DNA from 4 places in the Arthrobacter sp. E1SS-5 genome. Region 2 is predicted to be linked to each of the others. Evidence: riboswitches for the same ligand, from Rfam matches in the RefSeq annotation. Region 2 holds a riboswitch; each other region holds the start of a gene.
What was found. A riboswitch is a leader RNA that binds a small molecule or an ion and turns the genes downstream of it on or off. The one in region 2 is predicted to bind thiamine pyrophosphate.
Positions count from the first base shown of each region.

Region 1: another riboswitch for thiamine pyrophosphate. It lies ahead of thiC (phosphomethylpyrimidine synthase ThiC); the one in region 2 lies ahead of thiO (glycine oxidase ThiO).
Region 3: another riboswitch for thiamine pyrophosphate. It lies ahead of ACIGJD_RS18580 (ECF transporter S component); the one in region 2 lies ahead of thiO (glycine oxidase ThiO).
Region 4: another riboswitch for thiamine pyrophosphate. It lies ahead of thiD (bifunctional hydroxymethylpyrimidine kinase/phosphomethylpyrimidine kinase); the one in region 2 lies ahead of thiO (glycine oxidase ThiO).

Region 1 covers NZ_CP172703.1:2,539,456-2,547,013, forward strand. Annotated here, with positions in the region: gene ACIGJD_RS11830 (VOC family protein) at 1-146, opposite strand, end outside; gene ACIGJD_RS11835 (amidohydrolase family protein) at 246-1,328, opposite strand; TPP riboswitch at 1,409-1,516, shown strand; gene thiC (phosphomethylpyrimidine synthase ThiC) at 1,512-3,338, shown strand; gene ACIGJD_RS11845 (alpha/beta hydrolase) at 3,373-4,107, opposite strand; gene ffh (signal recognition particle protein) at 4,211-5,794, opposite strand; gene ACIGJD_RS11855 (glucose-6-phosphate dehydrogenase) at 5,879-7,282, shown strand; gene ACIGJD_RS11860 (P-II family nitrogen regulator) at 7,406-7,558, opposite strand, start outside.
Region 2 covers NZ_CP172703.1:2,875,889-2,883,446, forward strand. Annotated here, with positions in the region: gene moeB (molybdopterin-synthase adenylyltransferase MoeB) at 1-622, opposite strand, end outside; gene ACIGJD_RS13295 (TetR/AcrR family transcriptional regulator) at 708-1,373, shown strand; gene ACIGJD_RS13300 (DUF3107 domain-containing protein) at 1,435-1,659, shown strand; gene ACIGJD_RS13305 (hypothetical protein) at 1,681-1,983, shown strand; gene ACIGJD_RS13310 (thiazole synthase) at 2,043-2,858, opposite strand; gene thiS (sulfur carrier protein ThiS) at 2,863-3,099, opposite strand; gene thiO (glycine oxidase ThiO) at 3,096-4,421, opposite strand; TPP riboswitch at 4,415-4,533, opposite strand; gene thiE (thiamine phosphate synthase) at 4,561-5,310, shown strand; gene ACIGJD_RS13330 (RNB domain-containing ribonuclease) at 5,350-6,840, shown strand; gene ACIGJD_RS13335 (DEAD/DEAH box helicase) at 7,132-7,558, shown strand, end outside.
Region 3 covers NZ_CP172703.1:3,963,865-3,971,422, forward strand. Annotated here, with positions in the region: gene ACIGJD_RS18560 (glutamate--cysteine ligase 2) at 1-368, opposite strand, end outside; gene ACIGJD_RS18565 (UDP-N-acetylglucosamine 1-carboxyvinyltransferase) at 437-1,960, opposite strand; gene ACIGJD_RS18570 (energy-coupling factor transporter transmembrane component T family protein) at 2,089-2,889, opposite strand; gene ACIGJD_RS18575 (ABC transporter ATP-binding protein) at 2,886-4,433, opposite strand; gene ACIGJD_RS18580 (ECF transporter S component) at 4,433-5,056, opposite strand; TPP riboswitch at 5,124-5,264, opposite strand; gene ACIGJD_RS18585 (iron-containing redox enzyme family protein) at 5,541-6,593, shown strand; gene ACIGJD_RS18590 (CDGSH iron-sulfur domain-containing protein) at 6,714-6,944, shown strand; gene ACIGJD_RS18595 (DUF4235 domain-containing protein) at 7,078-7,341, shown strand; gene mnhG (monovalent cation/H(+) antiporter subunit G) at 7,345-7,558, opposite strand, start outside.
Region 4 covers NZ_CP172703.1:2,453,285-2,460,842, reverse strand. Annotated here, with positions in the region: gene ACIGJD_RS11425 (DUF4233 domain-containing protein) at 1-227, shown strand, start outside; gene ndk (nucleoside-diphosphate kinase) at 293-709, shown strand; gene ACIGJD_RS11415 (vitamin K epoxide reductase family protein) at 813-1,481, opposite strand; gene ACIGJD_RS11410 (Rne/Rng family ribonuclease) at 1,920-5,303, shown strand; TPP riboswitch at 5,478-5,575, shown strand; gene thiD (bifunctional hydroxymethylpyrimidine kinase/phosphomethylpyrimidine kinase) at 5,583-7,103, shown strand; gene rplU (50S ribosomal protein L21) at 7,440-7,558, shown strand, end outside.

The DNA.
Region 1 (7,558 bases), 340 kb from region 2:
CCGCCGTCCTGCTCAGCCACCACCTCAAGCCCCAGCGCGCGCTGGTAATAGTCGGTCATGAGCTTCATGTCCCCCACCTTGAGCATCACGGTGCCCATGGCGAGGTCGGCAGGAAGAAGATCCTGGCTGCTGGCTGCTGCGGTCATTGAAGGCTCCTTGTGTTGGAGGCCGTCCCGTTGGCGGCCTGTCACATAGTAAAATTACTTGAAGCTTCAATTTATTCCAAGTTTCCCGGGCTCTTCCAGTCAGCGGACGATGCGGCCGCCCAGCACCACGTGTTCCAGGTCCCTGATGGTTTCCGGTGCGGCCCGCGGGTCCTCCCGGCACACCACGACGTCGGCCCGTGCCCCTTCTGCCAAGCCGTCCGCCCCCAGCCAGGCGCGGGCTGCCCAGCAGGCGGCATCCAGTGCTGCTGCCATCGGCAGCCCGGCCTGGTGCAGTGCCAGGATCTCGTCAGCGATCCTGCCGTGGCGGATCGTGCTGCCCGCGTCAGTTCCGGCGAAGATCCGCACCCCCGCGGCATGCGCCTCCGCCACCCGTTCCAGCCTGCGTTCCCACAGGGCGCGCATATGTGCGGCGTACCGGGGGAACTTGGGGTCCGCCTGTGCAGCGATGTCCGGAAAGGTTGCGATGTTGATAAGGGTGGGCACGATTGGCACCCCCTGCTCGGCGAACCGGGGCAGGTGGCGGGGCAGCAGGCCCGTGGCATGTTCAATGCAGTCGATGCCGGCGTCCAGCATCTGATCGAGGGTGTCCTCGGCGAAGCAGTGCGCCGTCACCCGGGCACCTTCCTCATGGGCTGCCTGGACGGCGTCACGCACGACGGCGGCAGGAAAGGAAGGCGCCAGGTCGCCGGCGCTGCGGTCAATCCAGTCACCCATCAGCTTGACCCAGCCGTCGCCGTGGCGGGCCTGCTTGCGGACCGCCTCCACAAGGCCTTCCGGCTCCACCTCCTCAGCGAAGCCGCGCAAATAGCGGCGCGTCCGCGCCACATGGCGCCCGGCACGGATCAGCACGGGATAGTCCCGGCCGCCCTGCATCCAGCGGGTGTCGGCCGGCGATCCGGCGTCGCGGACCAGCAGGGTTCCTGCGTTGAGGTCGGCCAGGGCCTGGTTTTCAGCTGTTGCGGCGTCAACGGGGCCGCCTGGGCCGAGCCCGATGTGGCAGTGGGCGTCAACGAACCCGGGCAGTACCCAGCCGTCAAGGACCCTGCCGGGCTCCGTCCCAGGCGGGGTGAAGGTGAGGGTCCCGTCCACGGACCAAAGCCCGTACCTGACGCTGTCCGGTCCGGTCAGGACGGGTCCGCTGAATTCAATGACTTCCGGCATCAGGACTTCCTTTCGCTGCCCGGACAGGCTAGCACCGGGAAATGTGACAAGGCAGTTCCAGGGGCCTGTGGTAGCTTCGTTCCTGACCACACGGGTGCCCCTGCAGGGGCTGAGATCGGGCTGATGCAGCCTGCGACCGTTGAACCTGTCCGGGTAATGCCGGCGAAGGAAGTGAGTATTCCCTTGAGTACACAAAACACCCAGTTGAACCCTGCCCTCCTGCCGTCCGCCGGCGAGCCCGGCGACGCAGCGGAATATCCGGTGACCCAATCCCTGAAGTCCCACTCGCTCGCCTATGTCGAGGACGAAAAAGCGGGAATCCGGGTGCCGGTGACGGAAATTGCCTTGGAGCCGTCACCCAACGGCCAGGCGAACCCGCCGTTCCGGACCTACCGGACCGCAGGGCCGGGCAGCGACCCCGTGCGCGGCCTGGCACCCTTCCGCTCAGAATGGATTGCGGGGCGCGGGGACACCGAGCCCTACAGCGGCCGGGAGCGCAACCTGCTCGACGACGGCCGCTCGGCTGTGCGCCGGGGTGCCGCCTCCGCGGAGTGGAAGGGTGCCCAGCCGGTGCCCCGCCGCGCCGTCGACGGCCGCACAGTGACGCAGATGCACTATGCGCGGCAGGGCATCATCACCCAGGAAATGCGCTTCGTGGCGCTGCGCGAAAACTGCGACGTGGAGCTGGTGCGCAGTGAGCTCGCGGCGGGCCGGGCGATCATCCCCAGCAACATCAACCATCCGGAATCCGAGCCGATGATCATCGGCAAGGCCTTCGTGGTGAAGATCAACGCCAACATCGGCAACTCCGCAGTAACCAGCTCCATCGCGGAGGAGGTGGACAAGCTGCAGTGGGCCACCCAGTGGGGTGCCGACACAGTGATGGATTTGTCCACCGGCGACGACATCCACACCACGCGGGAGTGGATCATCCGCAACTCCCCCGTACCGATCGGCACCGTGCCCATCTACCAGGCGCTGGAAAAGGTCAACGGCGAGGCCAACGCCCTGACGTGGGAAATCTTCCGGGACACCGTGATCGAGCAGTGTGAACAGGGTGTGGACTACATGACCATCCACGCCGGGGTGCTGCTGCGCTACGTCCCGCTGACAGCCAACCGGGTAACGGGCATCGTCTCCCGCGGCGGCTCGATCATGGCGGGATGGTGCCTGGCCCACCACCAGGAGAACTTCCTGTACACCCACTTCGATGAGCTGTGCGGGATCTTCGCGAAGTACGACGTCGCCTTTTCCCTGGGGGACGGTTTGCGCCCGGGCTCGACGGCGGACGCCAACGACGCGGCCCAGTTCGCGGAGCTGGACACGCTCGCCGAACTAACGCAGCGCGCCTGGAAGTACGACGTGCAGGTGATGGTGGAAGGCCCGGGCCACGTGCCGTTCCATCTGGTTCGGGAAAACGTCGAGCGCCAGCAGGAGCTGTGCAAGGGCGCGCCGTTCTACACCCTGGGGCCGCTGGTGACTGACGTTGCCCCTGGCTATGACCACATCACCTCGGCCATCGGTGCCACCGAGATTGCCCGGTACGGGACCGCCATGCTCTGCTATGTCACCCCGAAGGAGCACCTGGGCCTGCCGAACAAGGACGATGTAAAGACCGGCGTGATCACCTACAAGATTGCGGCGCACGCGGCGGACCTCGCCAAGGGCCACCCCGGCGCCCACGAACGGGACGACGCGCTGTCCAAGGCCCGCTTCGAGTTCCGCTGGCGCGACCAGTTTGCCCTGTCGCTGGACCCTGTCACCGCCGAGGCCTTCCACGACGAGACCCTGCCGGCGGAACCCGCCAAGACGGCGCACTTCTGTTCCATGTGCGGGCCGAAGTTCTGTTCGATGCGGATCAGCCAGGACATCCGGGACGAATTCGGCTCAGCGGAGGCCCAGGCTGCGGTCGCCGGCGTGGCGTCGGGGATGCGGGCGAAAAGTGAGGAGTTCCTGGCTGCGGGCGGCAAGGTCTACCTGCCCGAACTGCGGGTGCCCGCGGAAAGCTGACCGGCTGCAGCGCTGGATGCCAGCCGCGCCCGGCTCAGGAAGCCCGGGCCGGCTGGCTCCGGCCGACCTGCCGGATGAACTGGCGGATGGCCTGGTCCCCTTCCGGGGAGTCCTGGGGCCGGTGCCCTCCCGCTGCGACGTGGTGCAGGGCGCCGGTCTCCCGGAGGTATCCGGCAATTTCCTCATAGAGTGGTTCCCAGCCGCCGGTCAGGACCAGCGTGGGCACGCCGGGAACGATGTGCAGCGGTGCCTCCCACGAAGGCGACTGGAGCCGGAGCCTGCGGGCGGACCGCTTCTCCTCCATGGTGGCAGGCTGCTGGAGGTCCGTGGCGTAGACCCGGCGGACGAATTCGCGCTGGAAGTCTTCGTCGCTGAGTTGGTGGCGCACGTCGAAGAGGGGCTGCATCAGGCTGATGTGGGCGGCCGTGGCCGGCAGTTCCGCGGTCAGCGAGAGGCACGCCGGTTCCACCAGGGTCAATGAAAAGACCAGGTCGGGACGTTCCACCGCGGCCATCATGGCGGCGATGGCCCCCTGGGAATGCGCCACCACGTGGCCGCCCGCGGCGCCGCGCCCGTCGTCCGCCAAGGACCGCAGGATAATGGCGGTGTCTTCGGCGAACGAGGACTCCACCGGATCCGCGACGGCATCGTAGCCGTGCCGGCGCAGGAACAGCGCGTCATAGGACAGTGCCATGCCGTGCTGGCGCGGCCACGCGGCGGCGCCGAAGTTTCCGGCGCCGTGCACGAACACTACCCTCTGCTTGAACATGTCCCAACCCTATTCCACGCTGCCGGCATCCCCACCGAAAAGCGCCAGGTGTCGTCTTGAGCGATCAAAACGACACCTGGCGCTGCACGATGGTGGTGAACTGCTACTTGCCCAGGAACTTGTCGAAGCCCTTGGGGAGGTTCAGCTGGGACGGGTCGAAGTCGCCACCCTGCTGGCCGAAGGCGGCTCCGGTGGGCAGTGCCTTGGCAGCATTGGCGCGCCGGGCTTCGGCTTCCTTGCGCTCCTGCGCAGCCTTGGCCGGGTTGCCGGACTTGGCCTTCTTCTTGGGCGCGTTCTTGGCGTTCTTCCGCGCACCGCCGCCGGCTCCGGGCAGGCCGGGCATCCCTGGCATTCCCGGCATTCCACCCTGGGCCATCTTCTTCATCATCTTCTGGGCCTGCGCAAACCGTTCCAGCAGGCCGTTGACCTCGGACACGTGGACGCCGGAACCACGGGCGATGCGGGCGCGGCGCGAACCGTTGATGATCTTCGGGGCAAGCCGCTCGTGCGGGGTCATGGACCGGACAATCGCCTCGACACGGTCGATCTCCCGCTCGTCGAACTGCTCCAGCTGCTGCCGGATGTTCTGCGCGCCCGGCATCATCATGAGCATCTTCTTCATGGAGCCCATGTTGCGGATCTGCTGCATCTGGGCCAGGAAGTCCTCAAGGGTGAAGTCTTCCTGGTCGGCGAACTTCTTCGCCATCCGGGCGGCTTCATCCTTGTCCCAGGCCTTCTCAGCCTGTTCGATGAGCGTGAGGATGTCGCCCATGTCCAGGATGCGCGAGGCCATCCGGTCCGGGTGGAAGAGCTCGAAATCGTCCAGCCCTTCACCCGTGGAGGCGAACATGACGGGCTTGCCCGTCACTGACGAAACGGAAAGCGCGGCACCGCCGCGGGCATCGCCGTCGAGCTTGGACAGCACGATGCCGGTGAAGTTGACGCCTTCATCGAAGGCGAGGGCCGTGTTCACGGCGTCCTGGCCGATCATGGAGTCGACCACGAAGAGGACTTCGTTGGGGACGATGGCGCGGCGGATCTGGCGGGCCTGTTCCATCATGTCCGCGTCCACACCAAGGCGGCCGGCGGTGTCGACGATGACGACGTCGTGCAGCTTCTGGCGTGCTTCCTCGACGCCGGCCCGGGCGACGGCGACCGGGTCGCCGGCGGGCTGGTCCAGTTCCTGGGAGGTGGCGCCGGGGTGCGGTGCGAAAACCGGCACGTTGGCGCGCTGGCCCACCACCTGCAGCTGCGTGACGGCGTTGGGGCGCTGGAGGTCGCAGGCCACCAGCATGGGGCTGTGGCCCTGGGCCTTCAGCCACTTGGACAGCTTGCCCGCGAGGGTGGTCTTGCCCGCACCCTGAAGGCCGGCAAGCATGATGATGGTGGGGCCGTTCTTGGCCAGCCGGATGCGCCGGGTCTCGCCGCCAAGGATCTCCTGGAGTTCCTCGTTGACGATCTTGACAATCTGCTGGCTGGGGTTCAGCGCGGCAGAGACCTCGGCGCCCAGGGCGCGTTCGCGGACCCGGCCGGTGAATTCGCGGACCACCGGTACGGCGACGTCGGCGTCCAGGAGGGCACGGCGGATCTCGCGGACGGTGGCATCAACATCGGCCTCCGTAAGGCGGCCCTTGCCGCGGAGATTCTTGAAGGTTGCTGTCAACCGGTCAGAGAGTGAATTGAACACGCGCCGTGAACTTCTTTCAGGAGATGATCGGGACTCGACTATCTAGGGTATCAAGTCAGACACCTAAGGTGGCATGCTGGCCAAATGACGAGCCAAACAACTGTCAAGACCCTGCTAATCCTCGGCGCCTCGGGCGACCTCACCGGCCGCCTCCTCCTGCCGGGCCTGGCGCGGCTTGTTGCCGCAGGCCGGGCCGCTGGCCTCAGCCTGGTGGGGGCCGGTTCTGACCCATGGACGCCCGAACAGTGGCGAGAGCGGGTCCAGTCATCGTTTGCGGCGGCAGCCGGGGCAGCGGATGAGCCGGGCAAGGAAGCCCTGGACCTGCTGCAGAAGGAGACGGTGTACCACCAGGTGGATGTGACGGCCAAGGGCGCGCTGGCTGCCCTGCTGAAAACCCTTGAAGGCCCGGTGGCCGTCTACTTCGCACTGCCACCCCGCATCAGCCAGCTGGCATGCGAGACCCTGCAGCCTGGCGAAGTTGCAGCCGGCACGCGCCTGGTGATGGAGAAGCCTTTTGGCTCCAGTGAGGAGTCCGCCCGCTCCCTCAACCAGACGTTGGCGCGCCTCGTCCCGGAGGACCACATCCACCGGGTGGACCACTTCCTGGGCAAGGCCACAGTCCTCAACATCCTGGGCCTGCGGTTCGCAAACAACTTCCTGGAGCCGGTGTGGAACCGGCAGCACGTGGAAAAGGTGGAAATCTTCTTCGACGAGGACCTGGCCCTGGAGGGGCGCGCCCGCTACTACGACGGCGCCGGCGCCCTCCGGGACATGATCCAGAGCCACCTCCTGCAGGTCATGGCCGTGATGGCCATCGAGCCTCCGGCCACCATCGGCGAGCGCGACCTGCGCGACGCAGTGTCCACCGTCCTTCGCGCCAGCAGCGTCAGCGCACCCTTCACCGATTCAACACGCAGGGCCCGTTATACGGCCGGCACCGTGGCAGGCAAAGAGGTTCCCGACTACGCCAGGGAGGAAGGTGTGGACGCCAGCCGGGAAACGGAGACGCTCGCCGAAATCCAGGTGGGCATCGACAACTGGCGCTGGCGCGGCGTTCCGTTCATCCTGCGCTCGGGCAAGGCCCTGGGCGACAAGCGCAAGGAGGCCGTGGTCACCTTCCTTCCGGTACCCCACCTCCCCCAGGGCTTCACCGGGGTGGACTCCCCCAACCAGCTGCGGATCGGTTTTGGCCCGGACACGCTGGAGTTCGACGTCGACGTCAACGGTCCAGGAAACATCTTCAGCCTGGGCCGGGTCACCCTGGAAGCGGAACTGAGTGCCTCCGACCTGCTGCCCTACGGTGAGGTGCTGGAAGGCGTACTGTCCGGTGACCCGCTGTTGTCAGTGCGGGGTGACACGGCGGAGGACTGCTGGCGGATTGTTGAGCCCGTGCTCAAGGCATGGGCGCAGGGGGAAGTACCCCTGGAGGAGTACGACGCCGGCTCGGCGGGCCCGGCCTCCTGGCCCACCAACCGGCAACAGGACTGAGCGGTCCACGGCAACGTGGGCGTGACAATTTAAACGTCAGCAGGACGGGCGGGACCTTCCGGTTCCCGCCCGTCCTGCTGATTTTCCAGTTACTGCTGTCCGCTGGGGCCGCAGTGCTCCGCCCTAGATGGCGGCCACCCCGCGTTCCCCTGTGCGGACCCGCACTGCCTCATGGACGTCCATGGTCCAGACCTTGCCGTCCCCGGCCCTGCCGGTGTTGGAGCTGGCAATGATCACGTCAAGGATGTCATCGGCCTGTTCGTCCGTGGCCAGGAC
Region 2 (7,558 bases):
AGGAAGGAACCGAACCTGCGGGCGGCGCCTCCGGGTAGAGGTCGCGGTAGGTGGGGCCGTGCTTTTCCCAGAAGACGCTGACCTGGCCATCGAAACGGAAGATGGAACCCCACACGTAGGGCTTGCCCAGGATGGCGGCGGCGTCGTTGACCAGGTAGCGCGTGGCGAAGTTGTCGGCACCGTCCAGGATGAGGTCGTATCCGCTGAACAGCTCAAGGGCGTTGGACGAGTCCAGGCGCACGTTGTGCAGCCGGACGTCCACCAGCGGATTCAGCTCGGCGATGGCATCGCGCGCCGACTCGATTTTGGGCCGTCCCACATCGCTCACCCCGTGGATGACCTGGCGCTGCAGGTTGCTCAGGTCCACCACGTCGTCGTCAATGATGCCAATGGTGCCAACACCCGCCGCGGCAAGGTACAGCAGTGCCGGGGCGCCCAACCCGCCGGCCCCGATCACCAGGACCTTGGCGTTCTTGAGCCGCCGCTGCCCCAGTGCTCCGATCTCGGGAATGATCAGGTGCCGGGAGTACCGCTCCACCTCGTCCGGGGTCAGGTCCGCAGCCGGTTCCACCAGCGGATCCAGGGAAAGGGTTGAAACATTTGCGGTGAAAGACGAAGCCATACTTCAATGTATGCCCCGGGATACCGCCGGGTCATATTACCCCGCAGTAAAGTGAAGGGTAACTGCAATGGAAAGAAGGACAACTGTGGTCCCTGAAGCACGGGCCGACCGCCCGCCCGCCGCCGAACCGCAAACTCCCTCCCGCCCCGCAGGCCAACGGTCCGCCCGGCTGCCCCGGGATGAGCGCCGCGCCCAACTCCTTGCTGCGGCCCAGGAAGTGTTCGTTGCCAACGGCTACCACGGCGCTGCCATGGACGAGATCGCTGAGACTGCCCATGTGAGCAAACCGGTGCTGTACCAGCACTTCCCTTCCAAACGCGACCTGTACCTCGCCCTGCTCGAAAGCCACCTGGCATCCCTGACCGAATTGATGCTCGGTGCCCTGAACTCCACCACGGACAACGACGAACGCGTCCAGGCCGTCATGCGCGCGTACTTCCACTTCATCGCCAGCGACGACCAGGCCCACCGGCTGGTCTTCGAATCCGACCTGATCAACGATCCCGACGTCAGCTCCCGGCTGGAGACTTTCAACCGGACCTTCGCCGATGCCATTGCACGGGTCATCGCCGAGGACACCAAGCTCCCCCATCTCGAGGCGGAACTGCTGGGCCGCGGCCTGGCCGGAATGGCGCAGGTCAGTGCACGGTACTGGCTGGAAACCGATGGCAACCTGGACCTCGATGTGGCCAGCGACCTCATCTACCGTTTAGCTTGGCGCGGAATCTCTCGCTTCCCCAAAGAGTCCTAGACTACAAATAAGACAACACCTCGTAGAGAAGTACGAGCACTTCACAGGCTGGGAGGCCCCCTTGGAAATTAAGATCGGCGTTCAGAACGTTGGCCGCGAAATCGTACTGGAATCGACCCAGGATGCCGAGACGGTGGCCAAGGTTGTTGGCGAGGCCATCAGCGAAGGCAATGAGCTGCGCCTCAAGGATGACAAGGGACGCCTGATTATCGTTCCCGGGAATGCCCTGGCATACGTCGAAATCGGAGCAGAAGAGGTCCGCCGCGTGGGCTTCGGCCAGTTCTAGCCCGCGCGTAGGAGGAGATCCATGCTTTCGCTGACCATCGTGGTGCTGGCCACCGCCGCCGGCGGTTTCATCGTCTGGGCCAATGACAAGCGCCACGCCAAGTACGGCGCGGTGCTTCCGGCGGGTATCGCCGTGGGTGTCGCAGCCCTGGCATGGATCATCCTGATGGCGGCCGGCTTCGGCTACCTGCCCGGCCTGACCTGGCTTCCCTGGGTCCTGCCCATGGTCCTGGGCATTGCTGCCGCCATCGGCGCAGTGGTCTACCTGGGCCGCACGCGCGCCCGCCACGACATGGAGCGGCTGACCGCCATCCTGCGGCGCTAAGCGTCCTTAAACGAGCTGTGGCCACCACCCGCCCGGGTGGTGGCCACAGCTGCTTAACGTCAGAGGAACTCCGCCCTGCCCTCCATGGCCGACGACGCGAGGGCGTGCTCCCGGCGGGGAATGCGGCCTGCTGCCCGCGCCATCCTGCCCGCGATCACAGCGTGCTTGAAGGCCTCGCCCATGAGGGCGGGATTCTGCGCGCGCGTCACGGCCGTGGCCAGCAGTACTGCGTCACAGCCCAGCTCCATGGCAAGGGCGGCGTCGGATGCCGTCCCGATGCCGGCGTCCAGGACCACCGGGACCGACGCGCGCGACACGATCAGCTCGATGTTGTGCGGGTTCAGGATTCCCAGGCCTGTGCCGATGGGCGCACCCAGGGGCATCACGGCGGTGGCGCCGAGGTTTTCGAGCCGCAGCGCAAGAACGGGATCATCGTTGGTATAGGCGAAGACCTTGAAGCCGCGGTTGACCAGCTGTTCCGTGGCCTCCACGAGTTCCACGGCGTCCGGCAGGAGGGTCTGTTCGTCGGCGATGACTTCGAGCTTCACCCAGTCGGTCTCCAGGGCCTCCCGCGCCAGTTCCGCCGTGAGGACCGCGTCCCTGGCGGTGAAGCAGCCGGCGGTGTTGGGCAGCACCCGGATCCCGTGGTCCACCAGCAGCTGGAACAGCGATCCGGTTTCCGCGGTTGAGTAGCGCCGCATGGCCACCGTGGTCAGGGCGGTGCCGGAGGCCAGGAGCGCTGCGCCCAGGCCGTCCAGGCTCGGTGCCCCGCCTGTGCCCATGATGAGGCGGGAGCCGAGGGCCACGCCGTCGATCACCAGGGCGTCGCCGGCACCGGTGTTTCCGGCGGGGTTGATGGTGCTGGTTTCGGTCATGGCGTCAGCCTCCCTGTACTGCGGTAACGAGTTCAATGTCGTCGCCCTCGGCGAGCGCGGTGGCGAACCATTGGCTGCGCGGCACCACCTGGGCGTTATGTGCGACGGCGACGCCCAGCTTCCCGCCGTCCGTCGCCTGCCCATTGTCAGCCAGCGGACGCCCCGTGACCTCGCTGACGAGCATGGTGATGGAGGCGCCGTCCGCCACCGTGTGCGGGTTTCCGTTGAGGGTGATGTTCACGCTGTCTCCTTGATGTCGGTGCGTTGGGTGGCCGTTGCCGGCCTGGAGAACCGTTCCGGGCTGAAGGGCGCCCAACGGGGGTCGGGTTTTCCGTCCAGCAGCCCCGTGCAGATAGCTGCTGCGGCAGGGGTGAGCAGGACGCCGTGCCGGAAGAAGCCGGTGGCGATGATGAGCCCCGGGACGTGGCCCGCTTCCGCTCCGGCCCCTTCGCCCCTTGGGGTCGGGCCCACCGGCACCCGTCCCAGCAGCGGCGCGTTGTCCGGGGTTCCGGGCCGGGCCCGGGCGGTGGACTCCAGGAGTTCGAGTTCAGCGACGGCGGGCACCAGGGCCTGGGCATCGCGCAGCAGCTGGTAGACGCCGCCGGCACTGACGGCATCGGACAGGGCGTCCTCGCGCTGGGTGGCTCCGATCACCACGGTCCCGTCCTGCCGCGGCACGATGTACACCGGAATTCCGTGGACCAGCCCCCGCACCGTAGCTGTCACCAGGGGCTGGAGGTGGCGGGGAACTGCCAGCCGGAGGATGTCCCCGTGCACGGGCCGCAGCGGCAGTTCGAGGCCGGGGGGAAGGTCCGCGAGCGCACCTGACTGCAGGCCGTTGGCCACCACGGTTTCCGTTGCCAGGACGGTGCCGCCACCGGCGAGCCGGACTCCTGCCACCGTTCCGCCGTCCCACAACAGCCCGGCTGCCCGGTCCGGCACGGCGTACCCGTCCACCGCCCCTGCCACAGCCGGGCCCGGCAACTCCTGCGCGGCGCGGGCCAGCGCCAGCCGCAGGGCCGCCACCAACCGCCGGGGATCCACCTGGTGGTCCGCGGGGGTGTCGAGGGCGCAGGCGATGGCGGGACTGAGGAGGGGTTCGCGTTGGCGCGCCTCCCGCACGGTGAGGGGTTCCACCGCCAGCCCGTGGGCCTGCTGGACCGTGCGCAGGTCCATCAGCGCGCGGCGGTCTGCGGCGTCGGCACCCACGGCGAGTGTCGGCGTCGTCAGGTATCCGGAATCCGCGCCCGATGCATCGGCGAGACCGGCAGCGAACCCCGGCCACCGCGACGATGCCTCCAGCATGAGTTCCAGGAGGTCTTCCTCCTGGTAGTGCAGTTCGCTCACCGGGGCCAGCATGCCGGCGGCGGCCCAGCTGGCGCCGGAACCGGGCGCGTCGTCAATGAGGACGACGGAGCGTCCGGAACGCTGCACCTCCCAGGCGATGCCGTGTCCCACCACTCCCCCGCCAATGACGGCGACGTCGGCCCGTAGTGTTGCCGGAAGGGTGGAGGGGATGGACGCATCATCGGACGCGGGATGGGCAGTGCCGGGGGTACGCATGTGGGTTCCTTCCCTACGCCGGCATTAACCGGATCAGGTCAAGCGGTCGGCTCTGACGCCCTCTCAGCCCGGCGCTTTGTGACAGCTGCCGCGGGCTCCCGCAGTACCTCCCCAGTTTAGAGGAATTAGGCTTGCAGGCATGAATGCGACCACCCCATCCTTTCCTGCAGGTTCCCACGCTCCAGCCGGCGGAGTCGCCAATGCCGAGGTTGTCAACGCCCGGGACAATGAGGCCCTCAAGGCTGCCCGCCTGTACCTCTGCACCGATGCGCGGCGGGACCGCGGCGACTTTGCGGAGTTCGTGGACGCGGCGTTTGCCGGCGGCGTGGACATCATCCAGCTGCGGGACAAGACCATCGAGGCCGCCGAGGAACTGGACCTTTTGGCGGTGCTGAAGGAAGTGGCGGTGCGGCACGGCAAGCTGTGGGCGGTTAATGACCGCGCCGACATCGCCGTGCTTTCCGGGGCCCCTGTGTTCCACATTGGCCAGAAGGACCTGCCGCTGGCGGCAGCACGCACGCTGGTCAACGGGAACGCCGCCATCGGACTTTCCAGCCACACGGCTGAACAGGTGGATGCCGCCCTTGCCGCCACCGCCGGCCCCTCCGGCCTGGACTACTTCTGCGTGGGTCCGGTCTGGGCCACGCCCACCAAACCCGGCAGGGCCGCCGTCGGTCCCGACCTGGTGAAGTATGCAGCCGGGGCGTCCCGGCAGGCTGGGGATCCGGTGCCCTGGTTTGCCATTGGCGGCATCGACCACGGCAACGTCCACCAGGTGGCGGAGGCGGGCGCGCGCAGGATCGTGGTGGTCCGTGCCATCACCGAAGCCCCTGATCCCGCCGCCGCTGCTGCCTCCCTCCTCGACGCGCTGGACGCCGCCGGCTCCTGAGCCTGCTTAATCCCGGAACTTGGGGCTACGCTGAATTTTGTGTCACATCATCGGCTGGCCCCCAACGTCCACGACCATAAGAACGCCTTGGAAGAGGCGCTGGGCCTGCTGCGGACGGAACTTGAACTTCCGGGTCCATACCCCGCCGAAGCCGTGGAAGACGCCCTCGCTGCCGTGGCCGCGCTGCAGCTTCCGTCCTACGACCTGACCGCCGTAGAGTTCGTCACCATCGATCCGGCGTCCTCCACCGACCTGGACCAGGCAGTGTTCATCGAATTGGACGGGGACGGCTACCGCGTGATGTATGCGATCGCCGATGTTCCGGCCTTCGTTGCGCCGGGAGGTCCCCTGGACGCCGAGACGCGGCGGCGCGGCCAGACGTTCTACGCCCCGGACGGCCGGATCCCGCTGCACCCGGAGGTCATCAGCGAAGGGGCCGGGAGCCTGCTTCCCGGCCAGGAGTGTTCTGCCTTCGTCTGGGACTTCACTCTCGACGCCGAAGCAACCGTCCTGGCAGTAGGCGTCCGTCGGGCGCGTGTCCGCAGCCGCGACAAGCTCAGCTACAAGGGCGCCCAGGCAGACCTCGACGCCGGGACGGCCTCCCCCGTGCTCCATTTGCTCCGCGAGGTGGGCCTGAAGCGGGTGGCACTGGAGCGGGCCCGTGAAGGCGCCAGCCTCAACATGCCCGAGCAGGAGATTGTCCAACTGCCCGACGGCGGCTACCGGATTGACGCGGTTCCACAGCTTCCGGTGGAGGACTGGAACGCGCAGATTTCGCTGATGACCGGGATGGCGGCCGCTGAGCTCATGCTTGAGGGCAAGGTGGGCATCCTGCGCACCATGCCGGCACCGGATGAACGGTCCCTGAGGCACTTCCGGCTGCAGACGGAGGTGCTGGGCAGGCCGTGGGACGGCGAAGTCAGCTACGGCGAATACCTGCGCTCCCTGGATCCCACCGACCCGAGGCAGCTGGCCATCATGCATTCGGCAGGCATGCTGTTCCGCGGAGCGTCCTACACCGCCTTCGATGGAACCGTCCCCGAGGACGGAATCCAGTCCGCCATCGGCGCGGCCTATGCCCACACCACCGCGCCGCTGCGCCGCTTGGTGGACCGCTTCGTTCTGGTCATCTGCGAGGCCCTGAGCAACGGCGGCGATGTTCCCGGTTGGGCACGCGAAGCCCTGCCGCTGCTGCCGGGCATCATGGCGGGATCGGACCAGCTGGCATCCCGGATGGAACGCCTGGCCCTGGACACCGTGGAGGCGGCGCTGCTGTTGAACCACATCGGGCAGGAGTTCGACGCGATCGTGATCTCCGGGTCCAAGCCGCAGAACGGCAACGGCAACAACGGGAAGAATGGCAACGGCAATGGGAAGAACGGCAACGGGAGCTCCGGGATCATCCAGATCGCAGAACCCGCGGTGACCGCTCGCTGCGCCGGCGAATTGGAGTCCGGCACCAAGGTCCGGGTCCGGCTGGTGTCCTCTGACATCACCACCCGGGAGATCCACTTCGAACTGGTCCGCTGAGCAACCAGCGGACGCCGCAAGCGGGCCGAAACCGTGTTTCTGCACCCATGCGGCTAGACTGGAGGAGTAGAACTGGATGCCCGGTCGTTGATTTCCTCCATTTGAAACCAACAAGCCCGCCCCTACGCGATCTTGAGAATTGCCCGCTGGTCCCCAGTGCCAGCATTAGATAGCCCGCGATCGGCTTCCACTGGAATTGCTTGCGCGCCAGAGCGTGCTCCGGAGCGGCCAGCCCTGGCCGGCCCGTTGAGCAGGCAGCGCCAATGCCTAAATGAATAAGGAAACTCCCCTGTGAGTGAATTGCATACCCACCAGCTTCTGAGCGACGTGTCCGGTACGGAGACCATCGAACCGGAAGAGACCATCATCTCGGACGAGACGCCGCACGAGATCGCCGAAAAGTCCTTTGCCGACTACAACGTCCGCGACGACATCGTGGAGTCCCTGGCCGACGCCGGGATTACCCACCCCTTTCCCATCCAGGCCATGACCCTGCCGGTAGCCCTGGGCGGCCACGACATCATCGGCCAGGCCAAAACCGGAACCGGCAAGACCCTGGGCTTCGGCATTCCGGCGCTCCAGCGCGTCATCGGCCAGGACGACCCCGGCTACGCCAAGCTGGCCGTGCCGGGAGCCCCGCAGGCCCTGGTCATCGTTCCCACCCGTGAACTGGCGGTCCAGGTGGCCAGCGACCTTCAGACCGCGTCGCGCAAGCGCA
Region 3 (7,558 bases), 1.1 Mb from region 2:
TAGCGCGGGTCCGGCGTGGTGTGGCTGGGGGATGCCACCGGCGAGGTGGCCAAGGCCGCCACCCTGGCACCGTGCTTCCGGGCCGCCTGGTCCGCCAGGGCACGGCCCGCGCGGATTTGTTCCAGGAGGCTGGCATAGTCCGCGCATGGCCGTGTCTGCGTCTCGATCTGCTCAAGCTTCAGCTCGGCACTCAGGCCCATCTCGTCGTCGTAATCCCCGTGGGTCCCGGCGTGGTGGGCGTCCGGGTCCAGGGGGAGATCGTCCGCCGCAACGCGATGGCTGGCCAGGAGGGCGTCAGCCAGCGCAAGCGGTTCTCCGGACTCCGGATCAACGATCAGGAGTTCTTCCTCTACGCCGAACGTACGCATACGAACATTCTGCGGCAGCGCAAGGGCATTGGAACTGTCACACGCTGATCATGACGAACCGTGAATGCCTAGTCCTGGAAGTACTCCACCTTGGCGCCAATGGTGTTCAAACGCTCCGCCAGGTCCTCGTAGCCACGTTCAATCACATAGATGTTCCGCAGTTCGGAGACACCGCGCGCGGCAAGCATCGCCAGCAGAAGGCAGGCCGCCGGACGAAGTGCGGGCGGGCAGCCCACCTCGGCGGCCCGCCACTTGGTGGGCCCGTTGACGTAGATCCGGTGCGGGTCCAGGAGCTGCACCTGCGCGCCGAGCCGGTTCAGCTCCGTCAGGTAGATCGCACGGTTTTCGTAGACCCAGTCGTGGATCATGGTCTGGCCGTGGGCGTTCGCAGCAATGACGGCAAAGAACGGCAGGTTGTCGATGTTCAGCCCGGGGAAGGGCATGGGATGGATCTTGTCCTCGGGGGCACGCAGCTCGGAGGGTTTGGTGGTGACGTCCACCAGGCGGGTGCGGCCGTTGCGGGCCATGTATTCGCCCGAAACCTCAAGCTTCTGCCCCATCTGGCCCAGGGTGGCCAATTCGATTTCCATGAACTCGATGGGAACGCGGCGCACCGTGACCTCGGAGTTGGTGACGATCCCGGCCGTGATCAGGCTCATGGCCTCGATGGGGTCCTCGGAGGGGAAGTACTCGATGTCGGCGTCGATTTCGGGCCGGCCGGTGATCTTCAGGGTGGTGGTGCCCACGCCCTCGATGGTGACGCCGAGCATCTGCAGGTAGAAGCAGAGGTCCTGGACCATGTAGTTGGGGCTGGCGTTGCGGATCACGGTGGTTCCCGGCCGGTGCGCCGCCGCCATGATCGCATTCTCGGTGACGGTGTCGCCCCGCTCGGTGAGGACGAAGGAACGGTCCCGGGTGTCTGCAGGGGGCGCCTGCACGGTGTAGAAACCTGCAGTGGCCTCCACGGAAAGGCCGAACTCGCGCAGGGCCTGCATGTGGGGCTCCACCGTGCGGGTGCCAAGGTCGCAGCCGCCGGCGTAGGGCAGCCGGTACTCCCGCGACTCGTCCAGCATGGGGCCGAGCAGCATGATGACGCTGCGGGTCCTGCGTGCCGCGTCAACGTCCATCGCGTCCAGGTCCAGGACGGCGGGACGGCGGAGGCGCAGGTCCGTGTCATTGAGCCAGGTGCATTCCACGCCGATGCTGGTCAGCACCTCGACAATGCGGTTGACTTCCTCGATCCGGGCCAGCCTGCGGAGCACGGTGGTGCCGCGGTTGATCAGGCTGGCGCAGAGCAGGGCGACGCCGGCGTTCTTGCTGCTGTTCACGTCTACGGCCCCGGACAGTGTGCGGCCGCCCTCCACCCGGAGGTGGGTCATCTGCGGCTTGCCCACGTTGACGATGCTGCGGTCGAAGATGTTTTCCAGCCGCTGGATCATTTTCAGGCTCAGGTTCTGCTTGCCCTGTTCCATCCGGGCCACGGCGCTCTGGCTGGTGCCGAGTTCGGCGGCCAACTGGCCCTGGGTCCACCCTTTCTCGCTCCGGGCGTCCCTCAGCATGGCGGCAACGTGTTCAGCGGTTTCCTGCGTCATACCGCGAATATATCATAAATGAGCTATCCACCCGCGTTTGCGCCTACCCAACGCCGAGTACAGGGGGTACGGAACGTTTATACCCACCATGTGCGATAGGGAAGCATGCGTAGTTCCCGGGCGGAGACTCAGCTCCCCAGCCACACCATGTTCCAGGTACCGGCGGTGACAGCCGCAAAGAGGGCCAGCCCGGCCACCACGACCCCACCGGCCACCACTCCGAGATCCAGCAGGCTGAAGGTGGATTCCCGTGCCCACGTCCGCGTGGCGCCGCCAAAGCCCCGTGCTTCCATGGTCACGGCAAGCCTTGACGCGCGCCGGATGGCCTGCACCAGGAGCCCGAAACTTTGCCCCAGCGTGGCCTTCACCCGCTGGCCCAGGCTGCCGCGTGAACCAACGCCGCGGGCACGCCGTGCCATGCCGATGGTCTGCCACTCCTCGGCCATGAGCCCCACCAGCCGCATCGCGGCCAGGGTTCCCAGGACGAACCGGTGCGGCAGGCGTGCTTTCTGCGCCAGCGCATCGGCCAGGTCCGTGGGATCGGTGCAGCTCATCAGGAGCACCGCCGGAAGGGCGATGGCAAAGCCGCGCAGCAGGAAGCCGATCCCCAGCTGGAGGGAACCTTCGCTCATGGTCCAGATGCCGGCGTCGAGCAGGATCCTGCCGCTGTCCGGCGCCAGGATGGAGGTGCTCCAGCCGCCTATCGCGGCCGCAATGATCAAGGGCCAGCCGCGCTGCCACAGCAGGGACAGGGTGAGCCCGGCCAGGGGAAACAGCAGGAGTTCGAAGACCAGTGCCACGGATGCCGACACCCAGTCGATGGACAGGGCAAGGACGGCCGTAATGAGCAGGACCGCCGCGAATTTGCTGAGCGGATTGGCACGGGTGAGCAGGGCGCGGTTGCCGCTGAGGGTGAGCTGCTGCCTCATGGCGCCACCGATTCCGCAGCCGCCATGCGCAGCTCCTCGCCGCCCAGCGCCTCGGTAAATTCGGCGTCGTGGGTCACGGAAACAACTGCCGTTCCGGCATCAAGCAGCTCGGACAGGAACGACGCCAGCTCGGCCCAGGTGTTGGCATCCTGCCCGAAGGTGGGCTCGTCCAGGACCAGGACCTGGGGGCTGGCGGCAAGGACGGTGGCAACGGACAGCCGCCGCTTTTCACCCCCGGAGAGCGTGTAGGGGTTGGCGTCCACCAGTTGGGTGAGCCGCAGCCGCTCCAGCAGCTCGTCAACCCGGTCCTCACCATGGCCCAGGTGCCGGGGACCAAAACGCAGCTCATCCAGCACCTTGCCGGTGACGAACTGGTGCTCAGGCTCTTGGAACACCGTCCCCACGCGCGAAATCAACTGCTCGGCCTTCCACCGGAACGGGTCGATGCCCGCACCGCGGCTGAGGTCCAGGGTGGCGGACACCTTTCCGGACACCGGTTCCAGGAGGCCGGCGAGGGTCAGCGCGAACGTGGACTTGCCGGCGCCGTTGGGACCGGTGATGGCCAGTGCCTGCCCGGCGCGGACCTGGGCGGCCACGCCTTCCTGGACGGGGACGGGTGGGATTTTGCGGAAGCCTTGGCGGCGCGGACGCTCGCGGGATACGCCCAGTTGTTCCGCGGCCAGCAGGAGGTTCCCCGTTCCCGGCGCCTGCACCGCAGAGCGGGCACGGGTGGCCGGAACGTAGCCGGGCACCCACACCCCCGCCGCGGCGAGCATGGTCCGCGCCTCGCTGAGCACCCGGTCCGGTGGCCCGTCCAGGAGCACGGCAGGTTCGGTTGACGAACCGGGCTGCAGGACCACGATCCGGTCCACCAGGTCCTTCCACACGGACACGCGGTGCTCCACCACCACCAGCGTGGCTCCGGTCTTGTCCAGGCAGCGCGCCACGGCGTCGCGGACCTCCAGCACCCCGTCCGGGTCCAGGTTGGCGGTGGGCTCGTCCAGCAGGATCAGCCCGGGGCGCATGGCCAGGATCCCCGCCAGCGCCAGGCGCTGCTTTTGCCCGCCGGACAGGGCCGACGTCGGGTGGTCCAGCGGGAGGTGGGACAGTCCGACGTCGGCAAGCGCCTCGTGCACGCGCGCCCAGATGGCGTCGCGGGGCACGGCAAGGTTCTCGGCGCCGAAGGCGACGTCGTCCCCCACCCGCGATAGGACCACTTGCGTCTCCGGGTCCTGCTGCATCAGCCCGGCGCGGCCGCGCTGGGACCTGGGCACGGCGCCGTCAACCAGCAGCGAACCGGACTCGTCGGCGTCGCCTGCCTCGCCGTCGTCGTTGATGTCTCCCAGCACGCCGGCCAGCGCATGCAGGAGCGTCGACTTTCCGGCGCCCGAGGGGCCAAGCAGCAGCACCCGCTCGCCGGGGCTGATGTCCAGGTCAAGGGCGTGGACGGCGGGCTTGGCCCTGCCGGCATGCCGCCAGCCCCAGCCGCGGGCGGTGACGGCGGCTGGGTTCACGGCGCCGGCTGCGCCCTGGGAGGGTGCCATCAGGAGAAGACTGGCTCCGTGGCAGCCTTGCGGGAGGCGAAGGAGCTCAGCACGCCGGTGCGGGCCAGGCCGCGGGTGGCGAGCCAGGACAGGGCGCCGGCCAGGACCGCGCCGGAGATGGTGGTGAGGACGATGTAGGCGAACTTGTCCGCACCCGAGTAGGCGATGTTCCAGCCCCACGGCGCAAAGGAGTCGTTCAGGCCACAGAAGAAGCCGGCCGCGGCGCCCGCCAGCAGGGAGACGGGCAGGTTGAACTTCCGGTAAACGAAGATGGCGAAGATGATCTCCGCCCCCAGTCCCTGGATGAAACCGGAGAACAGCACCGAGGCGCCATACTGGGAGCCCATGAGCAGCTCACCGGTGGCGGCCACGGTCTCGCAGAACAGGGCCGCGCCCGGCTTGCGGATGATGAGCATGCCCAGCACGCCCGGAATCATCCATCCGCCGGCCAGCAGCCCGGTGAGGGGTGGGTAGGCGGCGTTCATGGGGGCCGACAGCGCTGCCGCGCCCTGGTCCCACGCCCAAAAGATGACGCCGCCCGCGATGGCCACCAGCGCCGCCACCACGATGTCCACGACGCGCCAGGACCTGCTGGTGGTCTTCTTGATTGCTGCAGTGCTCATGTGATCCTCCTGGGAAACAGGAGGGGAAAGTGGACCCGGCTGACGGCCCGTTGCCGTGCAGCCGCGACACTTTGAGAACTCGACTCCCTTGCGCCGGTACTAACCGGATCAGGTTCGAGGGTCTGCGGCTGTCCGCACTCTCAGCGCCCACCTGCGGTGCCCGGCTTGTGCCAGGATGCCCGACGGCGGCGCTCCCCTGTCGTTTTTAGTGTTGCTTTTTGGTTTGGGTAAGGCTTTTGATTGCCCTTCCGGGCGTGGTCAAGTTTACACCGGGCGGCACCGGATTGAGGGCTGCCGGCACCGATCGGACCGGATGTGACCGGCCGTTCGCAACGGCGTGGAGCATGGAGGCCGCTCACTTAGCTTTTATTAGTAATCATGCTTACTATGTTGTCTCCCGGGTTTCGAGGAGGACGGGCATGGGACTGACCATGGGCGGCCCCGCGTTCGTTCCCGTCAGCAGCGCGGCAGACCAAGGAGCCCCATGAGAATCCCGGAACCCAGAGGACCCGTCAGCAGCGCACTGTTCCAGGTCCTGGCGCATCCGGACACCGCCGGGCCTGGCCTGGACGGGCTGTACTCCCTGGTGGTGCGGCAGCTGGCCGGAACCGGCGACATCATCGCCGACGAAGACATCCAACTTTCGCTTTTCTGCCTTTACGAACTCCACTACTCCGGCCTGGACGGCGCTTCGGACCACTGGGAGTGGGAGCCGTCGCTGATCAGGGTCCGCCGGCTGATCGAGGAACCGTTCGAAGCGGCACTGCGCGCTGCCGCCTGCCAGGCCGCAGGGAACTTCGAACCGCCCGGCGGGGTTGCCATGACCAGCGACGCCGTTGCCGACGTCCTGTTCGGCCTGGCCGCCACGGACACTGGTCCGAGCGTGTCCCGCTACGTGGCCAGGAAAGCCACGCTGGACCAGCTCAAGGAGTTCCTGGTCCACAAATCCATGTACCAATTGAAGGAAGCCGACCCGCACACGTGGGCCATTCCGCGGCTCAGCGGCCGGCCCAAGGCGGCCCTGGTGGAAATCCAGGCGGACGAATACGGCGGCGGCCGGCCTGAGCGGATGCACAGCGCGCTGTTCGCCCGGACCATGCGCGGCCTGGGCCTGGACGACAGCTACGGCGCCTACGTGGACGCCGTCCCGGCGATCTCCCTGGCCTCCGTCAACCTCATGTCGCTCTGCGGTTTGAACCGGCGGCTTCGCGGCGCCATCACCGGGCACCTGGCAATCTACGAGATGACGTCCTCCCAGCCCAACCGCTTCTACGGCAACGGATTCCGCCGGCACGGCTTCGGCCCGGACATCACGCACTACTTTGACGAGCACGTGGAGGCCGACGCCGTGCACGAACAGATCGCGGGACGGGACCTTGCCGGCGGCCTGGTGGAAGCCGAACCGCAACTGCTTGCCGATGTCCTGTTCGGGGCCACGGCCGTCATGGCCATCGACAGCCGCCTTTCCGCCCACCTGATGTCGTCCTGGGAAGCCGGGCAGTCATCGCTCCGGGCGGCCGTGCCGGCGGCAGCGTGACAGGCGCCACCGCGGCGGGCTCCAAGGTGGGCCAAGCAGAGGTGTCCCCGGCAGGCCAGGAACAACAACGATGGGTGCGGTGCAGGCATGAACCTTGAACAGCATGGAACAGGAGCCGACATGGACCAGGTACATGAGGAGCAGGAACCTGCCGCGAGCTCGATCGTGGTCTGCCCGGACGGGCCCCTCATTGTCCGGGGCGAGTTTGAGATCGTCACCCCGTCCGGTGGTGCCGTGCCCCGGGACCGGAAGACGGTGGCCTTGTGCCGGTGCGGGGCATCCGCCATCAAGCCGTACTGCGACGGCACGCACAAGATGATCAAGTTCCGCACCGAGCCGCCGGCCGCCTAATCAGCCGGTGCGTTAATCAGTCCAACAAGTCCCACCAGCCGGCCACGCCCTTGCCCCGACCCTTGCCGGGACGGCGGCGGGTGTACGGCTAGGCTGGAGGCAGTCCGTTTTCCGTCCGCAAGGAGTAATAGGAATGAACCTTCTCATCAAGCTGCTCGGGACCGGGGTGAGCCTCGGCGCAGGCCTGGCCGGCACCAAGCTGGTCAACACCATCTGGGAAAAGACCACCGGACAGAAGCCGCCCACCGGCAAGCACGAGGACGTCCCCACCAGCCTGCGTTCGGCGTTGACCTTTGCGCTGATCTCGGCGTCGGTCAGCGCCATCATTCAGGTCCTGGCCAACCGCGGCACCCAGCGCGCCATCGCCCGGTTCGCCAAGACCCAGGACATCGTCTAGCCCTTAGCGCTGCCGGCCGTCGTCGGGGCTGTCCTTCCGGGCAGCCTCGGCGGCGGCTTTTTGCACCACAGCCTCAAGCTCATCGGCCGTGAGCAGCTCCCGGTGCAGGTGCTTGGTACGGTAGCCGGCGCGGCCCACCATGTGGGCGGATACGGGCACCGTCAGCAGCTGGAAGATCCAGGCCACCACCAGCACCGGCCACACCCACCATGTCCGC
Region 4 (7,558 bases), 420 kb from region 2:
GGGGCATCGGTTTGGGGTGGATCCTGCAGCTCGTCCTGGTCCTCACGGGTATTTTCGAGCCGGCCATGTTCCTGGTGGGAGCCCTCTTCGCCGTTGCGTGGTGGTACGGGATCCGCACCGGCATCCGGCTGGACCGCGAAGCCGCGCAGCGCGCACGCGAGCAGGCGGAATGGGAAGCCGCCCACCCGGACCAGGCCTCCGGCCCGCCCCAGCCCCAAACTCCGTAGGCCCGTCCCCGTAAGCCTGTCCCCGTAGACTTGACCCGAAACCCCACCAACGCATTGGAGCAGTTGTGACTACAGAGCGCACCCTCGTCCTGATCAAGCCCGACGGCGTCGCCCGTAACCTGACCGGCGCCATCCTGGCCCGCATCGAAGCCAAGGGCTACAGCCTGGTTGAGCTGAAAAAGGTTGACGCCACCCGTGAACTGCTGGAGCAGCACTACGAGGAGCACGTGGGCAAGCCGTTCTACGAGCCGCTGGTGGAGTTCATGCTCAGCGGGCCCGTGGTGGCGGCGATCTTCGAAGGCCACCGCGTCATCGAAGGCTTCCGCTCGCTGGCCGGCACCACGGACCCCACGACGGCGGCCCCCGGCACCATCCGCGGCGACTTCGGCCGGGACTGGGGCCTGAAAGTGCAGCAGAACCTGGTGCACGGCTCCGACTCAACCGATTCCGCTGAGCGCGAGATCAAGATCTGGTTCAACTAACCGGAGACCCCGCGGACCCAGAAACCGCGAACTGACAGATGAGGCCAATGTTCTTGATGAACATTGGCCTTATCTGTCATCTGGCGGGGGAGCGGAAGGGGGTTTAGAAGCCGGAGGTCCCCACGAAGACCTGGATGAACGCGAAGAAAATGGTGGCGATGACCGCTACGTACAGCAGGGCGGTGATGATCCAGCCGGAATCACCCAGGACACGGGCTGCGCCTGCAGGCATGGGGATGACGCCGGCGCTGATGTTCCTGATGGTGGTCCACACGAAGAGCGGAATCATGGCCGCCCAGACGATCATGCAGAAAGGGCACAGGATGTGGATTGAGTAGAGGGCCTGGGACCACAGCCACACCACGAACGCAAAACCAAGCGTGACGCCTGCCTGCAGTCCCAGCCAGTACCAGCGGGCGAAGGTGGCTCCCGAAAGCAAGGCCATGCCCACGGTGGTGGTGATGGCGAAGGCCACGATGCCGATGAACATGTTGGGGAAGCCGAACACCGAACTCTGCCAGGTCTGCATCACCTGGCCGCACGAGATCCAAGGGTTCACATCGCATACCGTGGCGTGGTTGGGGTCCTTGAGTACCTCAAGCTTTTCCAGGACCAGGGTTCCGGACGCCAGCCAGCCCACGATGCCCGTGATGACCAGCAGCCAGCCGAAAGGCCGGTTCCGGGCCATCCGCGGAACGGCGGTAGCCGCAGTTGCGTGGGAATCGGCGGCGCGATTCTCTTCACGGGCGCTGACGGGGGAGATGCTGGGCATGGGTATTGCGTCCTTTTCGTCCGGTGCTCCTGTGCCTGATTGTAACGCCGGCGGCTGAAGCCATTACACAGAAACCGGAACAGCAGCTCCCGCCTCCGCGGCGATCCAGCCCGGGTATGAGAGAATGAACGTGGCTGGAAGCCGATCCACATTCGGACTCCGGTCCGGTGGTTTGTTCCCAAGACCGCCAATGATGAGCAGGGCAGGCTTCGGATTCTTCCGGCACACCCGCAACTCCATTGGGCGGCACCTGGTTGTGGCACGCAGAACAACGGGTTTTCAGAACATCCACCGGCTCCTACGGGCTGCCGCACCCCAACGACGGTGCGAACCTGGGAGTATCCACTTGACTTCTGTCAACGCCTGCGGGTTTTGACAATATGTGCCCCAATGGGTGCCGGATGTGGCGGTACGTCAGGGGCAGGAGTGTTGCCACATATGGACAATGATCAGGAACTGGCCGTTAACGAAGAAGCAGCGGCGGAGGCCGCGGCACCCAAGAAGGCTCCACGCGCCCGGCGCAAAGCGGCCCCGAAGGCAACGGACGAAGTGACGGAGGCCGTGGCAGCGGCTCCGGAAGAAGCGGTTTCCGTCCAGGCTGAAGCCACGCAGTCCGACGACGCGGAAAAGACACCCAAGGCTCCGGCCCGACGCACCCGTGCCCGGAAGAAGGTGGAGGTTGCGGAGCCGCTGCCCGCCTTCGCGGCGGAGCCCACCCCTGCCGACGAGCGTGTCGCCGCTGAAGCTGCCGCGGTCGCACCCGCGGAGGAACCAACGGCGGACGTCGAAAGCAAGCCGGTGCGCCGCCGTCGGGTAGCCACCCGCAAGGTTTCCTCTCCCGCCAGCGCCGAGCCCGCCCCTGCCGCCACTGAAGCCGTGGCTGAGGGATCAGCAGCAGCGGATGCCGCCGCGCAGGAACCGGTCCAGGAAGCCGCATCCGCACAGGAACCTGCCGTGGAGCAGGCAGAGCAGCCGGAGCAGGAGCACACCGTCGAGCCCGCCGTCGCGCAGACCGGGGAAAAAGCCGAAGAACCGCAGCAGGCGGCCCCCGCTGCAGCAAAGACCGAAGAGCCTGCCGCCGCCAGCCCCTTCGCCTCCCTGTTCCTGGAACCCGCTTCCCCCACCTCGGTGCTCTTCCAGGCGCCGGACCTCAGCACCGTGGTCCGTCCCGCTGCCCCCGCTGCCGAGGAGCCTGAGGAGGAAGAAACCGAAGATACGGACGATTCCTCCAGCCGCCGCCGGCGCCGCAGCCGGGGCCGCAGGGGCCGCAGCCGGATCGGGGACAGGGCTGAAGAGGACAACCAGGACGGCAGCGCCGAAGCCGACGCCGAGGACGAGGCCGACGAGGATACGGCCGGGCAGCTTGAGGAGGGTGTCACCTCCCGCCGCCGGCGCCGCCGCCGCCGCGGTGACCAGGACCTGGAACTGACCGGCGGCAGCGAGGACGACCCGCCCAACACGGTGACCCGGGTCCGCGCCCCGCGGACCGTGAGCGAGGCGCCCGCCAGCAACCGCGTCACCAGCGTCAAAGGCTCCACGCGACTGGAGGCGAAAAAACAGCGCCGCCGCGAATCCCGCGACACGGGCCGCCGCCGCACCGTCATCACCGAGGCCGAGTTCCTGGCCCGCCGCGAGTCCGTTGACCGGCAGATGATCGTGCGCCAGCGCGACGACAGGATCCAGATCGCGGTCTTGGAAGACGGCGTGCTGGCCGAGCACTTCGTATCCAAGACCCAGCAGGACTCGCTGATCGGCAACGTGTACCTGGGCAAGGTCCAGAATGTCCTGCCGTCCATGGAAGCGGCGTTCGTTGACATCGGGCGCGGCCGCAACGCGGTGCTGTACGCCGGCGAGGTCAACTGGGAAGCCGTGAACCTCGAGGGCAAGCAGCGCCGCATCGAGAACGCGCTGAAGTCCGGCGATACCGTCCTGGTACAGGTCACCAAGGACCCCGTGGGCCACAAGGGCGCCCGCCTCACCAGCCAGATCTCGCTGCCCGGACGCTACTTGGTGTACGTACCCGGCGGATCCATGACCGGCATCTCCCGCAAGCTGCCCGACGTCGAACGGAACCGCCTCAAGCGCATCCTCAAGGACCGCCTGCCCGAGCACGCCGGCGTGATTGTCCGTACGGCCGCCGAGGGCGCTTCCGAGGAAGAGCTCACGCACGACATCAACCGGCTGCGGGCCCAGTGGGAAGGCATTGAAAGCCAGTCGGCCTCCACTAAGATCCTTGCGCCCGAACTGCTCTACGGCGAGCCGGACCTGACCATCAAGGTGGTCCGCGACGTCTTCAACGAGGACTTCTCCAAGCTCATCGTCTCCGGTGAGGAGGCGTGGGACACCATCGAGGCCTACGTTACCTACGTGGCCCCGGACCTGGTGGGCCGCCTCGAAAAGTGGACCAAAGACCAGGACATCTTCTCCGCCTGGCGCATTGACGAGCAGATCCACAAGGCCCTCGAACGGAAGGTCTTCCTGCCCTCCGGCGGCTCCCTGGTGATCGACCGCACCGAGGCCATGACCGTGGTGGACGTCAACACCGGCAAGTTCACCGGCAGCGGCGGCAACCTCGAGGAAACCGTCACCAAGAACAACCTCGAAGCTGCCGAGGAAGTGGTGCGCCAGCTCCGGCTGCGCGACATCGGCGGCATCATCGTGATCGACTTCATCGACATGGTGCTCGAATCCAACCGCGACCTGGTGCTGCGCCGCCTGGTGGAATGCCTGGGCCGCGACCGCACCAAGCACCAAGTGGCTGAAGTGACCTCCCTCGGCCTGGTCCAGATGACCCGCAAGCGCATGGGTACCGGGTTGCTGGAAGTCTTTGGTGAACAGTGCGAGGCCTGCGCCGGCCGCGGCATGGTGACCCACGACGATCCCGTGGAGCACCGCCGCGCCAACGTCGTTGCCGCCGAGCACCACCATGTCCAGCGCAGCGACAACCGGCCCGAAGCCCGGCCGGAAGCCCACCGCACCGAAGGCCAGCGGACCGACAACAACCAGCCCGGCGCACGTTCGGAGCGCAAGCGGCGGCGCGGACGCGGCGGCCAGCAGACCGAAGCCGCGCCAGTCCCTGCCGTCCAGGTCCACACCGTCCACCCGGAGCCCACGGACGCCGAGCGGCACGCCAAGGCGGAAGCCACCCGCCTCGCCCTGGCAAACATCGCCGCTGCTGCCCACGCCGCGCACCTGCACGACGATGAGGTGGCGGCAACCCGCCAGGTGCCGGCCGCTCCGCCTGCGCCCGCTCCGGCAGAGGAAAAGCACGACGCCGACACCCCCACGCGTCCCGCAGCTGTCCTGACGTTCGGCGGCGAGGAAGTCCCGCTTCCGTTCGTGGAGCACGCGGAGGAACAGCAGCCCAAGCCGGCCCTCACCCTAGACCGGCTCGCTGAAGCATTCGCCCACCTCGGCCAGCCGGCGTCGTCCATGGAGGATGCTCCGGCCAAGGCTGCCGAGGCGCCGAAGGCAGCGGAACAGCCGGCAACGGAACAGCCCGCGCCGGAACGGGAAGCCGGAACCGGGGGAGCGGAAGCCCGCCCCGCAGTGGAAGCTCCAGCCGAAAAGGACTATTCGGACCACACGCTGGAACAGTCCCGGCAGCGTAGGCCGCGGCGCCACCGCGGCGCCAGCCGTGCCCAAGGTGCCGCCAACGAGACCGCTGTCCAGCACCACGAGAACGTCCAGGCCACTGCCGGGGGCCATTCGCACGCGGCCAAGGCCCCGGAAACGGACAAGGCACAGGCCACCGCGGAACCGGGCAAGGCGGCGGAGGAACCCATCATCCTCGGCGTCGGCGTTCCGGCCTCGGAGCTGTAAAGGCTGAGGCCGGCAGCAGCGTAGGAACATCCAGGAGTCCCCGTTCAGTGGACGGCTCCCCCGTGAATTACAGGGGGAAACGTCCGCAGGGCGGGGATTCCTGCGTACGGCAGCCGTTCACCTTTGCGCAGGTGCTGTCACCTTTCCTGCGGACGGGCCCCAGCAGCTAGGCTGGAAACCGACACGGGGTGCCGCGCAGAAGGCCGGCTGAGATCCAGACCCGTTGAACCTGTCCGGCTAGTACCGGCGAAGGGATGTCTCTTGTCTTCCACCCTTTCCATGCCCCTGCCCACTGCATCCGATGCATCCGCCGCCTTGCCCGCAGGCCGTGACGTTCCGCGCGTCCTCTCCATTGCGGGCTCGGACCCGTCAGGCGGGGCAGGCATCCAGGCAGATCTGAAAAGCATCGCTGCCCACGGGGGCTATGGCATGGCCGTCATCACCGCCCTCACGGCCCAGAACACGCAGGGCGTGCAGGCCGTGCATGTTCCGCCGGCCGCCTTCCTGGCCCAGCAGCTGGATGCGGTCAGTGACGACATCAGTATCGACGCCGTCAAGATCGGCATGCTGGGTGACAGGGAAGTGATCCGAACTGTGCGAGGGTGGCTCGAAAAGGTGCGTCCCGCCGTCGTGGTCCTTGACCCGGTGATGGTTGCCACCAGCGGTGACCGGCTGCTGCAGGCGTCGGCGGAAGCCGCGCTGCGGGAACTGCTGCCCCTCGCCCATCTCATCACCCCCAACTTGCCCGAACTGGCCATGCTGGTGGAAGCGGATCCCGCGGAGAGCGGGGACGAGGCACTGGCCCAGGGCCGGCGCCTGGCCGATGCCACCGGGGCTACCGTGCTGGTCAAGGGCGGGCACCTTGCAGGGGAGCACTGCCCGGACGCGCTGGTCAACACCGCGGGCCTGCTGGGGCAGGACGTAGTGGAAGTCCCGGGCAACCGGATCGCCACCCGCAACAGCCACGGCACCGGCTGCTCCCTTTCCTCGGCCATGGCAACGGTGCAGGCCCGCCTGGGCGACTGGGAAGCATCACTGCGGACGGTCAAGCCCTGGCTGGCCGGCGCTCTCGAGAACTCGGGCCTGCTGGAGGTGGGCCAGGGAAACGGACCGGTGCACCACTTCCACCACCTGCGGCCGGCACTGCAGGAAGGCGGCTTCGCGGCCCGGCTGTGGGTGGAAGCCCAGCAGGACCTCGACGACATCTATGCGCTGGACTTCATCCGCGGCCTGGCCGCCGGAGACCTGCCCGAGAAGGACTTTGCCTACTACCTGGCCCAGGACGCCCTGTACCTCAACGGGTACTCCCGTGTGCTGGCCCGCACCAGCGCCCTGGCCCCCTCGGAGGCCGAACAGTTGTTCTGGGCAGGATCGGCCCAGCATTGCCTTGAGGTGGAAACGGAACTCCACCGCTCCTGGCTCAGCACCCGGCCCGCCCAGAGCGGCCTCGGCCCCGTCACTAAGGCCTACGTGGACCACCTCACCGCAGCTTCGGCGTCGGGCTCTTATGCCGTCCTTGCTGCCGCCGTCCTGCCCTGCTTCTGGCTCTATGCCGAGGTGGGGGAGAAGCTGCACGAGCAGTTCATTGCCTCCGGTGAGCCGGACGGGCATGCCTACGCTGCCTGGCTCCGCACCTATGCCGACGAGGCCTTCGCCGAAGCCACCCGCCGGGCTGTTTCCATCGTGGATGAAGCGGGGCGGAAAGCCTCCGACCATGAAAGGGCAGCGATGGTCACCGCGTTCAAGCAGTCCTGCCGCCTGGAAGTGGAATTCTTCGACGCGCCGAGACTGCATTCCTGACGGCTGCCGGCGGCGCCGCCGCTATGATGGGGGAGCATGGTTGCGGTGCTGCCCGCCGGGTTTGTGGTTACTACCACAGCCGGGCCGCCGGAACCAGCCTCATTTGCGGCCGTGGACGGATTTAGCGTATTCTGGATCCTCGGTGCTTACGCCAACACTTGGGTTATGACCCTGGAGCAATTCGCTGTGCATAACAAGCGGACTTTTCCACCGGGACGGCTCACGGATTTCCCCGGGAAATCCACGGCGTTGAGGCACAGCGGGAACCCAGCCAATTTCTGAGCCGGGTGCCGCACGCAAATTTTGTAATAAACGTCGAGAGAAGTGAGTTCCCAAGTGGTGTACGCGATTGTCCGCGCAGGCGGCCGCCAAGAGAAGGTTTCCGTTGGAGACTTCGTTACCCTGAACCGCGTCGCCGGTGGAGCCGGCAGCACCATCGAGCTGCCCGCACTGCT